DNA from 2 places in the Blastococcus deserti genome. Region 1 is predicted to be linked to the other one. Evidence: riboswitches for the same ligand, from Rfam matches in the RefSeq annotation. Region 1 holds a riboswitch; the other holds the start of a gene.
The links. Region 1 has a riboswitch for cyclic di-AMP ahead of ACFSHS_RS07300 (VldE C-terminal domain-containing protein). Riboswitches for the same ligand answer to the same signal wherever they lie in the genome.

Region 1 (7,139 bases):
GGCCGCCAGGCCGGCCGCGATCCCGGACTGGGAGTCCTCGATCACGACGCACTCCCCCGGCCCGACGTCCAGGGCGGCCATGGCCCGGCGGTAGGGCGCCGGGTCGGGCTTGCGGGCCGGGACCTCGTCGCCGCAGACGGTGACGTCGAACGGGTCCCCGCCCAGGTCGGCACGGATGGTCGCCAGCACGAACTCGGCCACCCGCCGGGGCGTCGTGGTGACCACCGCGGCCCGCAGCCCCGCCGCCCGGACCTCGGTCAGCAGCTCCCGCGCGCCCGGGCACCAGGAGATGCCGCCCGCCATGAGTTGCGCCGTCCGCTCCTCGACCCACCGGGCATCGGCCAGCAGCTGCTCCTCCGTCCGGACCACGCCGAGGTCGGCATGGAGGATGGCCATGGAGCGGCGCATGCTGGACCCCACGGTCGCCGCCCGGGCGCCGGGCGACATGCGGCCGCCGAGGGCGGCCGCGAGCTCGAACATGGCCTCGCCCCAGTACTGCTCGGTCTCGACCAGCGTGCCGTCCATGTCGAACAGGACGGCACGCAGGTCGCCCGGACCCGGTGCGGTGGCCGTGCCGATCGGGCTCATCCCCGGTAGTTCACGTGGGGGTGGTCGAAGTGGTTGGCCGTGGCGCTGCCGCGGTCCTCCATCCCCTTCCAGGAGCCGCCCGGCGAGGAGAGCATCCGCTGCTGCCAGATGATGTAGTCGACACCGAGCTCGTCCCAGTGGGCGATGTGGTACTCGACGATCGCATCACCGAGGGCACTGTCGGAGCCCACCATGTAGTCGAGGGCCAGGCCGGAGGGGTGTCCGCCCGGGTCGGCCGCGCTGGCCCGGGTGCCGCCGATGGTGATGCGGTCGGCGCCGGGCACGTTGCTCACGACCGCATTGGCCGCGGCCTGCACCTGCGGCTTCACGGGGCCGGCGCTGTTGCTGATCTTGGCGATGACGCTGGCGACCGTCGAGGCCGCGGCGGCGGTGACCTGCGAGGAGGCCTGCGCAGCGGCCTGCGCAGCGGCCTCGGCCGCCGCGCGCGCCTCGGCCTCGGCGCGGGCGGCTTCGGCCGCCGCGCGTGCCTCGGCCTCGGCGCGGGCGGCCGCTGCGGCCTGCTCGGCCTGGGCCTGGGAGGCGGCGGCCGCGGCCTGTTCCGCATCCCGCTCGGCACGGCTCGCCGCGAGCTGGTCCAGGAGGACCGGCTCCTCCATCGCCGGCTCGTCGATGCCGGAGCCGTCGATCCCGAGGGCGTCGGCGACGGCCACCGATGCCGACTGCTCCTGGGCCGACGTGGCGGAGGCAGCAGGCCCGCCGGTGACCAGGTTGGCGAGGGCGAGGGCGCACACGCTCGCGATGCCCGCGGCGTACGCCACGCGGGACCCTGGCGCCGTCATGCGGCGCCGACCGCCACCGCGGGACGCGTGGCGAGCCGATGACGGCGTCGCGGCGTCGTCCCGGGAGACGGTGTCGTGGGAGACGGTGTCGTGGGAGACGGTGTGGTCGAAGACGGTGTGGTCGGAGACGGTGTCGTCGAGACGAGGTGCGGTGTGCGAGTTCAGGGTCGCCACAGGGGGCGGCTCTCCGTTCTTCCTCAGCCGCCTACCGAGTTAGCTGACGGGTTCGGGCCGGAAGTTGCCCTACCTGCACGCACGCAGGATTCACCCCAGAGGATCCATGGGTCCCCGGTCGGCGCGACGCTCGGCCGCGCATCGTTCGGCGGTGCCCGGCCGAGGTCCTCGGTCGAGGAGCGGAGCCCGCCGGACAGGTAACGAAATTATCACGACGCGCCGACGCGAACGGGACGATTCCGTCACATTTCCCCGCCGGGGCCGCGCGTGGCGTCCGCCGTCACTCGTCCTCGGTGCGGTAGCCGAGATTCGGCGCCAGCCACTTCTCCGCCTCGTGGACCGTCCAGCCCTTGCGGCGCGCGTAGTCCTCGACCTGGTCGCGGCCGAGCCGCCCCAGCACGAAGTACCGCGACCGCGGGTGGGAGAAGTACAGCCCGCTCACCGCGGCGCCCGGCCACATGGCCATGCTCTCGGTCAGCTCGATGCCGGCGTTGGCCTCGACGTCCAGCAGGTCCCAGATCGTCCGCTTCTCGGTGTGCTCGGGGCAGGCCGGGTAGCCCGGTGCCGGGCGGATGCCCCGGTACTTCTCCGCGATGAGCGCGTCGTTGTCCAGGTGCTCGTCGGCGGCGTAGCCCCAGAACTCGGTGCGCACCCGCTGGTGCAGCCGCTCGGCGAACGCCTCCGCCAGCCGGTCGGCCAGCGCCTCCAGCAGGATCGCGCTGTAGTCGTCGTGGGCCTTCTTGAACGCGGCCACGCGCTCGGCCGAGCCCAGCCCCGCGGTCACCGCGAAGGCGCCCACGTAGTCGGTCAGCCCGGTCTCCTTCGGCGCCACGAAGTCGGCGAGCGACTTGCGCGGCGAGCCGTCGCGACCCTCGGTCTGCTGGCGCAGCTGGTGCAGGGTCGTGCGGACGGCGGTGCGCGACTCGTCGGTGTAGACCTCGATGTCCTCGCCGTCCACCCGGTTGGCCGGGAAGAGACCGAAGACGCCGTTGGCCCGCAGCCACTTCTCCTCGACGATGCGGTCGAGCATCGCCTGCGCGTCCTCGTACAGCCGGCGCGCCGCCTCGCCCGTCGCCGGGTTGTGCAGCAGGTCGGGAAACCGGCCACGCATCTCCCACGCGGAGAAGAACGGCTGCCAGTCGATGTACTCGCGCAGCTCCTCCAGCGGATAGTCCCGGAGCGTCTTCACGAACTGCGTGGCGTGGCCGTCGCGGTGGTCGCAGCCCGGCCCGTCGCACAGGTCCCTGGCCTGCTGGAGCAGCATCCGCGGGCGAGGAGGGCGGTAGCCGCTCCAGTCGAACTCCGGCGCGGCGGCGCGGGCTGCGGTCAGCGGCAGCATCGTGCGGGTGTCCTGACGGGCGGCGTGCCGCTCGCGCAGCGCCACGTAGTCGGCCTCGGTCTCCGCGAGCAGCCGCGGGCGCTGCTCGTCCGACAGGAGCGAGGCCACCACCGGAACCGACCGCGAGGCGTCCTTCACCCAGATGACCGGGCCGTGGTACCTCTTCGCCACCTTGACCGCCGTGTGCGCCCGCGACGTGGTCGCGCCGCCGATGAGGAGCGGGATGTCGAAGCCCTGCCGCTCCATCTCCGAGGCCACGGTGACCATCTCGTCGAGCGACGGGGTGATGAGGCCCGACAGCCCGATGATGTCGGCGCCCTCCTCCTTGGCGGCGTCGAGGATCCGCTGGCCGGGCACCATGACGCCGAGGTCGACCACGTCGTAGTTGTTGCACTGCAGGACGACGCCGACGATGTTCTTGCCGATGTCGTGGACGTCGCCCTTGACCGTGGCCATGACGACCTTGCCGTTGCTCCGGTCGGCGTCGCCGGGCTGCTTCTCGGCCTCGATGTAGGGAATCAGGTAGGCGACGGCCTTCTTCATGACCCGGGCGGACTTCACCACCTGCGGGAGGAACATCTTCCCGGCGCCGAACAGGTCGCCGACGACGTTCATGCCGTCCATCAGGGGCCCTTCGATCACCTCGATGGGCCGGCCGCCGCGGGCGCTGATCTCCTGGCGGAGCTCCTCGGTGTCCTCCTCGACGAACGCGTCGATGCCCTTGACCAGCGCGTGGGTGATCCGCTCCCCGACCGGCAGCGACCGCCACTCCTCCGAGGCGATCTCCTTCACCGAGCCGTCGCCGGCGAAGTCCCCGGCGATCTCCAGGAGGCGCTCGGTGCTGTCGGGACGGCGGTTGAGGATCACGTCCTCGATGCGCTCGCGCAGCAGCGGGTGCACCTCGTCGTAGACCTCGAGCGCCCCGGCGTTGACGATGCCCATGTCCATGCCGGCCGCGATCGCGTGGTACAGGAACACCGCGTGGATGGCCTCGCGCACGGGGTTGTTGCCGCGGAACGAGAAGGACACGTTGGAGACGCCGCCGGAGACGAGGGCGCCTGGCAGGTTCTGCTTGATCCAGCGGGTGGCCTCGATGAAGTCGACGCCGTAGTTCGCGTGCTCCTCGATGCCCGTGGCCACGGCGAAGATGTTCGGGTCGAAGATGATGTCCTCGGCCGGGAAGCCGACCTGCTCGGTGAGGATGTCGTAGGCGCGCCGGCAGATCTGCGTCCGCCGCTCGAGCGTGTCGGCCTGGCCCTGCTCGTCGAACGCCATGACGACGACGGCGGCGCCGTACTTGCGGCACAGGCGGGCCTCGCGGACGAACTTCTCCTCGCCCTCCTTCAGGGAGATGGAGTTGACGATGGACTTGCCCTGCACGCACTTGAGCCCGGCCTCGATGACCTCCCACTTCGAGGAGTCGATCATCACGGGGACGCGGCAGATGTCCGGTTCGGCGGCGATCAGCTTGGTGAAGCGGTCCATCGCCTCGACGCCGTCGATCATCCCCTCGTCCATGTTGACGTCGATGACCTGCGCGCCGGCCTCGACCTGCTGGCGGGCGACGGCGAGGGCGGCGGGGTAGTCGCCGGCCTTGATGAGGTTGCGGAAGCGGGCGGACCCGGTGATGTTGGTGCGCTCGCCGACGTTGACGAAGAGGGTGTCCGCGGTGACGGTGAGCGGCTCCAGCCCCGACAGCCGGAGCGCGGGCGCGGCCTGGGCCGGCGTGCGGGGCGCCTCGTCCTCGACCGCGGCGGCGATCGCCGCGATGTGGGCGGGCGTCGTGCCGCAGCAGCCGCCGACGAGATTGACGAAGCCGCTGCCGGCGAACTCCCCGAGCACGGCGGCGGTCTCCTCCGGCGACTCGTCGTACTCGCCGAAGGCGTTGGGCAGGCCGGCGTTGGGATAGCAGGAGACGAAGGTGTCGGCGACGCGGGAGAGCTCGGCGATGTAGGGCCGCATCTCCTTCGCCCCGAGCGCGCAGTTGAGGCCGACGAGCAGCGGGTGGACGTGCCGCACGGAGTGCCAGAAGGCCTCGGTCACCTGACCCGACAGCGTGCGGCCGGAGGCGTCGGTGATGGTCCCGGAGATCATCACCGGCCAGCGCCGCCCCCGCTGCTCGAACAGGGTTTCCAGCGCGAAGATGGCGGCCTTGGCGTTCAGCGTGTCGAAGATGGTCTCGACGAGCAGCACGTCCACGCCGCCGTCCACGAGCCCGTCGGCCTGCTCCAGGTAGGCCTCGACGAGCTCGTCGAAGGTGACGTTGCGAGCCCCGGGGTCGTTGACGTCGGGTGAGATGGACGCCGTCCGGCTGGTCGGGCCGATCGCCCCGACGACGTAGCGGGGCTTGCCCGGGGTTCGCTCGGTCATGGCGTCGCACGCCTCGCGGGCCAGCCGGGCCGAGGCGACGTTCAGCTCGTAGGCGAGGTCCTGCATGCCGTAGTCGGCCAGCGAGATCCGCGTCGCGTTGAAGGTGTTGGTCTCGATCAGGTCGGCGCCGGCGTCGAGGTACTCGCGGTGGATGCCGGCGATGATCTCGGGCGCGGTGACGCTGAGCAGGTCGTTGTTCCCCTGCACGTCGGTCGGCCAGTCGGCGAACCGCTCGCCGCGGTAGCCGGCCTCGTCGGGCCGCTTCCGCTGGATCGCGGTGCCCATCGCACCGTCGAGCACCAGGATGCGCTGCGCGAGCAGCGCGGTGAGCTCGGCCGTGACATCGGGACGGAGGGACGGGCCGTGGGCGGACACCGAACAAGACTAGACGCGCCCGACGGCGGATCGGTTCCCTCGTCGCGGGTGCCGGCCCACACGGAAGGGGTGTGAGAGCGCGGCACCCGCGGCGGATCGACGTAGGCTCGCAAAGGTGATCGATCCTCAGTCCACCGCAGACGACCTGCCCCAGCTGACCGACCCCGTCGTGGTCGTGGCCTTCGAGGGCTGGAACGACGCCGGGGACGCCGCGACCGGAGCGGTCGAGCACCTCGAGCTCATCTGGGACGCCAAACCGCTGGCCGCGCTGGACCCGGAGGACTACTACGACTTCCAGGTGAACCGCCCGACCGTGTCGCTGATCGGCGGCGTCAGCCGCCGCATCGAGTGGCCCACGACCCGGATCTCGGTGGCCCGTCCGCCCGGCAGCGAGCGCGACGTCATCCTCATCCGCGGCATCGAGCCCAACATGCGCTGGCGGGGCTTCTGCGAGGAGCTCATCGAGATCCTGCGCGAGCTGGACGCCTCGATCGTCGTCGCCCTCGGGGCGCTGCTGGCCGACACCCCGCACACCCGGCCCACCCCGGTGACCGGCTCGGCCTACGACGCCGAGTCGGCCCGGCTCTACGGGTTGGAGACCTCCCGCTACGAGGGGCCCACCGGCATCCTCGGCGTCTTCCAGGACGCCTGCGTCCAGGCCGGGCTGCCGGCGATCAGCTTCTGGGCCGCCGTGCCGCACTACGTGTCGCAGCCCCCGTCGCCGCGGGCGACCGTCGCGCTGCTGCAGCGGGTCGAGGAGGTCCTCGAGCTGACCGTTCCGCTCGGCGCCCTGCCGCAGCAGGCCGAGGACTGGGTGAAGACCGTCGACGAGATGGCCAACGAGGACGACGAGGTCGTCGAGTACGTCCGCTCGCTGGAGGAACGCGCCACCGAAGTGGACCTGTCGCAGGCCAACGGCGACACGATCGCCAAGGAGTTCGAGCGCTACCTGCGGCGCCGGGGTGCCTCCGGGGGCTGAGCGATCGCACTGCGGTCCTCCGGACCGCACCACGGCCAGGTGCCGTCCCGACCGCCGCTGAGCCGCTGCGTCGCCCGATCGCGGACAGCCTCCGGGGCCCCCCTCCTCGCGCCAGAACCGATCACCGCAACAGGGCAACCATCCTGGCGGCTGCGTCGGCGTCGAAGAGCCGGTCGTGCATCGACAGTGCGAAGCGGTCGGTCATGCCCGAGACGTAGTCGACGACCTGGGTGACGGCGTCGGCCTCCGTGTCGCGGTAGGACGCCGGGATCAGCTCGGGATGGGCCAGGTGGTGGTCGACCAGCCGGCGGATGACGTCGATGGCCACGTGCTTCTGGCCGGCCGCCGTCTCTGAGGCGTAGACCCGCTCGAACATGAACGCCCGCAGCTCGTGCATCGCCGCCAGGGGCCCCGGCGCCATGACGACGGCACCGGCGGGACCGTTCCCGGACAGGGACCCCTCGAGGACGGCGTCGATCATGGTGCCCACCATCTCGCTGCCCGGCTCGCCGAA
Region 2 (7,139 bases), on a different contig from region 1:
GGACCGTGCGGCGCGCACGGCCGTGGCCGAGCGCGACCAGCTCGCCCGCACCGCTGCGGACGCCGAGGCCGCCGCCAACCGGCAGCTGGCCGCCGCGCAGGGCACCTACGACGCCGTGGCCGCCGAGAAGGCGGCGCTCGACGCGCAGCTGCGCGAGGCCGAGATCCGGCTGCTCACCCTCCAGGGCGCCGCCGACGCGGAGGCGGCCTGGGCCGCGCGGCAGGCGTCGGCCACCGCCAGCACGCTGACCGCGGCCGGCGGCGCCGTGCCCCCGACCATCGGGCGCGTCACCTCCTGCTACGGCTCCCGCTGGGGCACCCTGCACGCCGGCATCGACATCGCCGCACCCATCGGCACCCCGGTCCACACGCCGGAGGACGGCGTCGTCCTGGAGGCCGGCCCGGCCAGCGGCTTCGGCCTCGCCGTCGCCGTCGAGCACGGCGACGGGACGATCACCCTGTACGGGCACGTCAACCAGATGTTCGTGTCCGCGGGCGAGGTGGTCACGGCGGGCCAGCGGATCGCCGAGGTCGGCAACCGCGGTCAGTCCACCGGGCCGCACCTGCACTTCGAGGTGCACACCGGCGGCCTGTACGCGGACCGGGTCAACCCGGTGCCGTGGCTGACCGCTCGCGGCATCTCCCTCGGCGGGGGCTGCTGAGCACTGCTCACCTCGCGGGGCAGGATGGGCGCGTGAGGACGGCGGTGGACAGCACCTGGCTGCGTGCCGCCGTCCTCGGGCTCGTGGTGGCGGTCGGCGGAGTCCTCGCGCTCATCGTCGACCTGCCCGCCGTCGGCGCCGTCCGCGCGTGGGTCGACGGCGCGGGGCCGTGGGCCTGGGCCGCCATGGTCCTCGGCCTGGCGCTGGTCCTCCTTGCGCCGGTCCCGCGCTCGGCACTGTCGGTCCTGCTCGGGGTCGTCGCCGGGTTCGGCCCCGGGCTCGCCGTGGCCCTCGCCGGCGGGCTGCTGGGCGGGCTGGCCGCCTTCGGGCTGAGCCGGGCGCTGGGCCGGCCGGCCGTCACCCGGCTGGCCGGCCGGCGGCTCGCGCGCGTCGACCGGCTGATGGTCGACCGGGGGTTCTGGCCCCTGCTGGTCGGACGGCTCATGCCCGTCGTCCCGTTCGTGGTGCTGAGCTACGGCGCGGGCCTCACCGCCGTCCGGCTCGGCCCGTACGCGCTGTCGACCGCGATCGGGCTGGTGCCCAGCACCGTCGTGCAGGTGGGCGTCGGGGCCTCGGCGGGGCTCCTCGCGGCCTGGGCGACCACGGTCACCGTCGTCCCGGTCGCCGTGGTCGCGCTCGTGGCGGTCGGGCTGGTGGCCCTCGCATGGCGGCGCCGGCGCCGGATCGCCGGCTCCGGGCCGGTGCCTGTCGCCTAGATCAAGAGGACGGTGCCCGCGGGCGGCCGCCTCCGTGCGGTGACACGAGCCCCCGTCCCGCCCTCCGACCCGCACGGGCGCCGTGCCGGAGCCGCGTGCTGAACGTCATCCGGCCGTCTCGCTGTGTGCTGCCGCGCTGCCGTCGGCCGACACGGCTCCAACTACTCTGCGCATCGGTGCAGCGACGCCACGAGCACCACGGCGAGCCATGGGGCCGACACCCTGCGAGTACGGGGGCCGCTCGCCGGCGATCGGCGTCTTTCCGGCCCACTGCGTCCCTTTGTCCCGTTCCGGCCACGGACCTAGCGTCGTCGCGGTCCGCACGGGCCTACATCCGTCACCGAACCGCGGTGACACCCGTCGGACGCCGCCCAGCCGGGCGCGGGCAGAAGGCCGGCGCCCGGGCCGGGGACCCACTGCAGCAGTGGGGTGAAGCACGCCCGGACGCGTCCGGGGCGTGCCGGGCGAGTTCCCCGCCCGAACCCGTCAGCTAACCCGGTAGGCGGCCACGGAGAACAGGAGACACGTCGTCATGACGGCTGGTCGCATGCCCACTCCCCGCCGGTCCCTTCCTCGCGGTCGGCGTGCCGTGGTGGCACTTCTCGCGGGCGCCGGGGTAGCCCTCACGTCCGTGCCCGCCCAGGCCAACCAGACAGGCTCAGCCCCGGCCGTCGAAGCGCCGGCCCCCTCGGAGAGGCCGACCCCGACCTCCAGCCCCTACAGCATGTGGGACCCGCACGTCCGACCCGTCGTGAAGGAGGTCACGGAGCGGTTCGACGTCTCGACGGTGTACACCCGCGCCGATCACCGTCCCACCCAGGGCCGCGCCGCTGACTTCATGGTCTACGAGGACCGGGCCAAGGGGGACGCCCTCACCCAGTACGTGATCGACAACGCGGCCCGGTTCCGCGTCGAGTACGTGATCTGGCAGCAGCGGATCTACCTCGTCTCCACGGGCTCGTGGCGAGCCATGGAAGACCGCGGATCGCCGACGGCCAACCACATGGACCATCCGCACGTGGCGTTCCTCCCCGCCGGATGACCCGAGTGCTCGCCCGGGGCCGCTGAACCCGCGAGCAGGCACCAGCGCCCCTGCCCGGCCCCGGGCAGGGGCGCTGAGGCCGTGCAGATGCCCCTCTGACGCCCCGCGCCGTCACCGCACCTGTGCACCGACCTCCTAGCCCTTCCGGAAGAGCCGGCCGAGCACGCCCCCGGCGCCGCCGACGGTCCGTGCGGCCAGCTGCAGGATCGGCCCGCCGGGGATGCCCGGCGCGGCCTGCACGATCGGCGCCAGCTGGAGCAGCCCGGCGACGTCGTGGACCTTCAGCCGGCGCAGCGCGACCGCCAGGACGGGGTTGACCCGGCCGGAGGCCGCGTCCAGCAGCAGCTCGGCCGGAGCCTCCACCGCCGGGCCGTCGAGCCGCCCGGGAGCCACCCGCTGCACGGTCCATCCGCCGCCGTCGGAGGCGAGGGCCCAGCCGCCGTCGGGCGTCGCCAGGGTCACCCGGCCGGAGATGTCCATCGACGCGGCCAGCGCGCCGGTGACGTCGGCGAGGGCCGCCAGGCCCGACTGCAGCACGTCGGCCGGCGGGGGAGCGGCCCCGCAGGACACCAGGTCCAGCGCGTGGACGGCGAGCTCGTAGGCCTGCCCGAGGACGACGCTGAGCAGGGGGATCCGGCCGACGACGGACACCGTGAGCGCGGTGTCGAGGTCCTCCGGCTCCTCGGCGAGGTAGCGCGCCGTCGCCTCGCGGTTGCGCCGCAGGGCCGCGAGGACTTCCTCCCGCGGCGCGTCCCGGTGGGCCGCGGTCACCCGCGCGTTGACGGCGTCGACGTCCGGGGGAGTGCCGACGCCGCCCGCCCGGGCCGAGGCGATCAGGTCGGCCATCGCGGCGTGGTCCTCCCAGCACCCCAGGTGGACGCAGATCTCCTGCGCCCGCCAGCCGCTCAGCCGCGACGGGCGGGTCAGGTCCACCGTCTCCGCGCGCTCGATGAACACGTCCCACGCGCGCAGCACCCTGCCGGCGACCTCGTCGCGCCCGGCGTCGGCCATGCCCTGGTGTCGTCCCACGGAGCCGCCCTACCCCGCGGGCCCGGCGGCAGGCATCGCTCCCGGCGTGGCACGCGCCACGCCCGCGGCAACAGAACTCCCCACGATGGGTGGCGTCGGGATCAAGCGGGTCATCCCGCCGGCCGATCGCACGACCGTGACCGAACCCCTGGCCGGCGACCGCCGCGCCCCGCGCGCGCCCGCGGGCGCCGCCGTGCGGCCGGGGTGGGTGCGCCGGTCGGCGACCGCGCTCCGCGCCGGGCTGTACCGGCCGCTGGCGGAGGACGACGCGCGGGCGGCGTACTGGGTACGCCACGTGCGCTACGGGGTGGTGCTCACCGAGGTCGCCGCCTGGACGGTCGTCGGCTACACCGTCGTGACCCACACCCCCGGGCGCCACCACACGGTGATCCTCGCCCTGGCCGGTCTGGCCATCGTGGCCGTCCCGGCGCTCCTGCTGCTGCCGCTGGCGGCAATGATGCGCGACTCCCGTGGGCCGACCCTGTTCTACGCCTGGAACGTCGCGACGGCGGTGCTGGTCATCGTCGGCACCCGCCTGGACGGCGGTTCGACCAGCCCGCTCGACGGCTTGCTGTTCCTCACGCTGACCTACATGGCGGTCGCCTACTCGCCGTGCGGCGTGGTGGCCATGGGGACCGTCATGACCGGCAGCTACCTGCTGCTCGTGGAGCTCCCGGGCGTCAGCACCTCGGGCCTCTTCTTCCTCGCGATCCTGGCGTCGCTCACGATGATCTGCGCGATGGCGTCGGCCAACTCGTGGGCCGCCTACGACCGCCAGGTGGAGCTGATCCGCGCGCAGGAGATCCTCGCCGCGACCGATCCGCTGACCGGCATCCCGAACCGGCGGGCGTTCACCGAGCGGTTGACCGCCGCGGTGGCCGACGCGGCCTGGGGCCACCCGAGCGTCGTGTGCCTGGTCGACCTCGACGGGTTCAAGGCCGTCAACGACGCGGACGGTCACGCCGCGGGTGACGCCCTGCTCACGGCCGTGGGTGCCGCGCTCGGTGCGGCCGTCCGCGAGACCGACACGGTGGCCAGGCTGGGCGGCGACGAGTTCGCCGTCCTGGCCGACGTGTCGGCCGGATTCCGTGGCGAGGCCGTCGCCGAGCGGCTCCGCGCCGCCGTCGCCCGCGTGGGCGCCTCTCACGGCGTGACGGCGAGCGTGGGCGTCGCCGAGGTGGAGCCGGGCGACGTCGTCGAGGACCTGATGCACCGCGCCGACGCCGCCATGTACCGGTCCAAGAGCTCCGGCGGCGACCGTGTGACAGCGCTCTCGTCCTGATCCGGCCTGGTCGCGCCGCGCGTCGCCCACCGCCGATGTGACGTCGACCATTACGCTGAGTCATCGCGGCGGCCGGGTCGCTCACGCGGCCCTGGTGGTCGCCCCACCTGCGGTGATGCCGCTCTCGCGTGCCACCGGGAGACGCGCCAGGCAGGCTGGACGCCGTGCCGATGGTCGTGATATGGGCGTTTGACCAGCGGTAAGAGGCGTCACGCGTGACCATCCGTCACATCCGCCTCAACTGTCCCGGCCGGGCTGGCGCGATGTGCCCTCCATCGTGCAAACTGTTCTCGGGAGCCCTGCTCCGTCACTGTCGAATACAGCCCGTCACCGAAGCGATAGGTCCGTAGGGGAAGACGAGACCAATCGAGTCGATGGAGGTGCCCCGTGCAGCGACGGTCTACCCAGGGTGTCGTCTTCGTGCACGCGTGCCCGAAGGCGCTCTGCCAGCACGTCGAGTGGGCGCTGGAACGCGTCGTCGGCGCGCCGGTCTCCCTGTCGTGGGCTGAGCAGCCCGCGGCGCACGGTTCCTACCGTGCCGAGGTCGCCTGGACCGGATCGCCCGGTACCGGCGCCCGGCTGGTGGCCGCCCTCCGGGCGTGGCCGATGCTGCGTTTCGAGGTCACCGAAGAGGCCAGCCACGGCAACGACGGCGAGCGCATGTCCTACGTGCCCGGCCACGGTGTCTTCCGTGCGCCCACCAGTGCCAACGGCGACATCATGATCAGCGAGCAGCAGCTGCGGCACCTGGCCGCCACCGCGGGATCGGCCGAGGCCTTCCGCCACGGCGTCGACGAGCTGCTCGGTGCCGCGTGGGACTCCGACCTCGAGGTCTACCGGCACGCCGGCGACGGCAGCCCGGTGACCTGGCTGCACCAGGTGGTCTAGGGCCCCTCCGCAGGATCCCGCCGCGAGCGCGCGAGCAGTGGGGCCTGCAGCGGGCCGTCAGGTCACGGATCCGCTACGACACTCCGAGGCCACCCGGGAGGTCGTCGTAGCCTGAGACCGGTCGTCCGGGCGCCGTCGGGGAAGCGGCGTCCGGGCGACCTTCTCATCGGTGGCCACCTCGGGTCGGCGGCGGCCCGAGATCGCGAGACTCACCGTGCGCGCGCCGTCCGCACGGTGCAGCGCGAGGACGGCGACCACGCGGTGAGGACGGCCGGCACCGAGCGCGGGCCGGCATCAGCAGCGAGGCCCGGCACCTGAGCCAGGTGCCGGGCCTCCGTCAGGTCACAGCGGGATGTTGCCGTGAGCCCCACGTCCGGGCGGGGCGGCCGCGAGGGCCTCGACCAGCCGGCGCCTGGTCTGCGAGGGCTCCACGACCTCGTCGACGACGCCGATCTGCAGTGCCCGGTTCACGCCACCGGCGATCCGCTCGTGCTCCTCGGCGAGTCGCGCGTGCAGCGCCTCCCGCTCGCCGGGCGGGACGGCGGCCAGCTTCTTGCGGTGCAGGATGCCCACTGCGGCCTTCGCCCCCATGACGGCCACCTCCGCCCCGGGCCAGGCGAACACCGACGTCGCGCCCAGCGAGCGGGCGTTCATCGCGATGTAGGCGCCGCCGTAGGACTTGCGGGTCACCAGCGTCACGCGGGGGACGACGGCCTCGGCGAAGGCGTGCAGGAGCTTGGCCCCCCGTCGCACGACGCCGTCCCACTCCTGGCCGACGCCCGGGAGGTAGCCCGGCACGTCGACGAGCACGACCAGCGGCACCCCGAAGGCGTCGCACATCCGCACGAACCGCGCCGCCTTCTCGGCCGACGCCGAGTCGAGGCACCCGCCCAGCCGCAGGGGGTTGTTGGCGATCACCCCTACCGTCCGCCCGGCCAACCGGCCCAGGGTCGTGACGACGTTGGGCGCGAACCGCGGATGCAGCTCGAGCCCCGGCCCGTCGAGCACGTTGGCGATCAGCGGCTTCACGTCGTACGCCCGGTTGGTCTGCTCCGGCAGCAGGGCCCGCAGGTCGACGTCGGGCTCGTCCTGGGCCGGCGCGAACGTGCCCTGCGCGGCCAGGAGGTCGACCGCCGAGCGCCCGGTCTCCAGGGCGTTCTGCTCGGAGTCGGTGACCACGTGGACGACGCCGCTGCGCCGGCCGTGCGTGTCGGGCCCGCCGAGCTTCTCCTGGTCGACGTCCTCGCCGGTGACCGAGCGGACGACGTCGGGCCCGGTGACGAAGACGCGGCCGGCCGGGCCCATGATGACCAGGTCGGTGAGCGCCGGGCCGTAGGCGGCGCCCCCGGCGGCCGGACCGAGCACCACCGAGATCTGGGGGACCCGCCCGGACGCCCGCACCATCGCCGCGAAGACCTCGCCCACCGCGTGCAGCGCGGTGACCCCCTCGGCGAGGCGCGCACCGCCGGAGTGCCAGATCCCGACCACCGGCACCCGCTCGCGGACGGCGGTGTCGATCGC

Region 2: another riboswitch for cyclic di-AMP. It lies ahead of ACFSHS_RS22590 (VldE C-terminal domain-containing protein); the one in region 1 lies ahead of ACFSHS_RS07300 (VldE C-terminal domain-containing protein).

The regions. Positions count from the first base shown of each region.
Region 1 covers NZ_JBHUHP010000008.1:370-7,508, forward strand. The annotation lists gene ACFSHS_RS07295 (HAD family hydrolase) at 1-588, opposite strand, end outside; gene ACFSHS_RS07300 (VldE C-terminal domain-containing protein) at 585-1,562, opposite strand; cyclic di-AMP (ydaO/yuaA leader) riboswitch at 1,576-1,708, opposite strand; gene metH (methionine synthase) at 1,843-5,646, opposite strand; gene ACFSHS_RS07310 (PAC2 family protein) at 5,762-6,625, shown strand; gene ACFSHS_RS07315 (HD domain-containing protein) at 6,747-7,139, opposite strand, start outside.
Region 2 covers NZ_JBHUHP010000019.1:31,809-38,947, reverse strand. The annotation lists gene ACFSHS_RS17735 (M23 family metallopeptidase) at 1-661, shown strand, start outside; gene ACFSHS_RS17730 (TVP38/TMEM64 family protein) at 694-1,377, shown strand; cyclic di-AMP (ydaO/yuaA leader) riboswitch at 1,782-1,877, shown strand; gene ACFSHS_RS22590 (VldE C-terminal domain-containing protein) at 1,910-2,419, shown strand; gene ACFSHS_RS17720 (maleylpyruvate isomerase family mycothiol-dependent enzyme) at 2,555-3,448, opposite strand; gene ACFSHS_RS17715 (GGDEF domain-containing protein) at 3,534-4,730, shown strand; gene ACFSHS_RS17710 (DUF3145 domain-containing protein) at 5,118-5,618, shown strand; gene ACFSHS_RS17705 (acyl-CoA carboxylase subunit beta) at 5,961-7,139, opposite strand, start outside.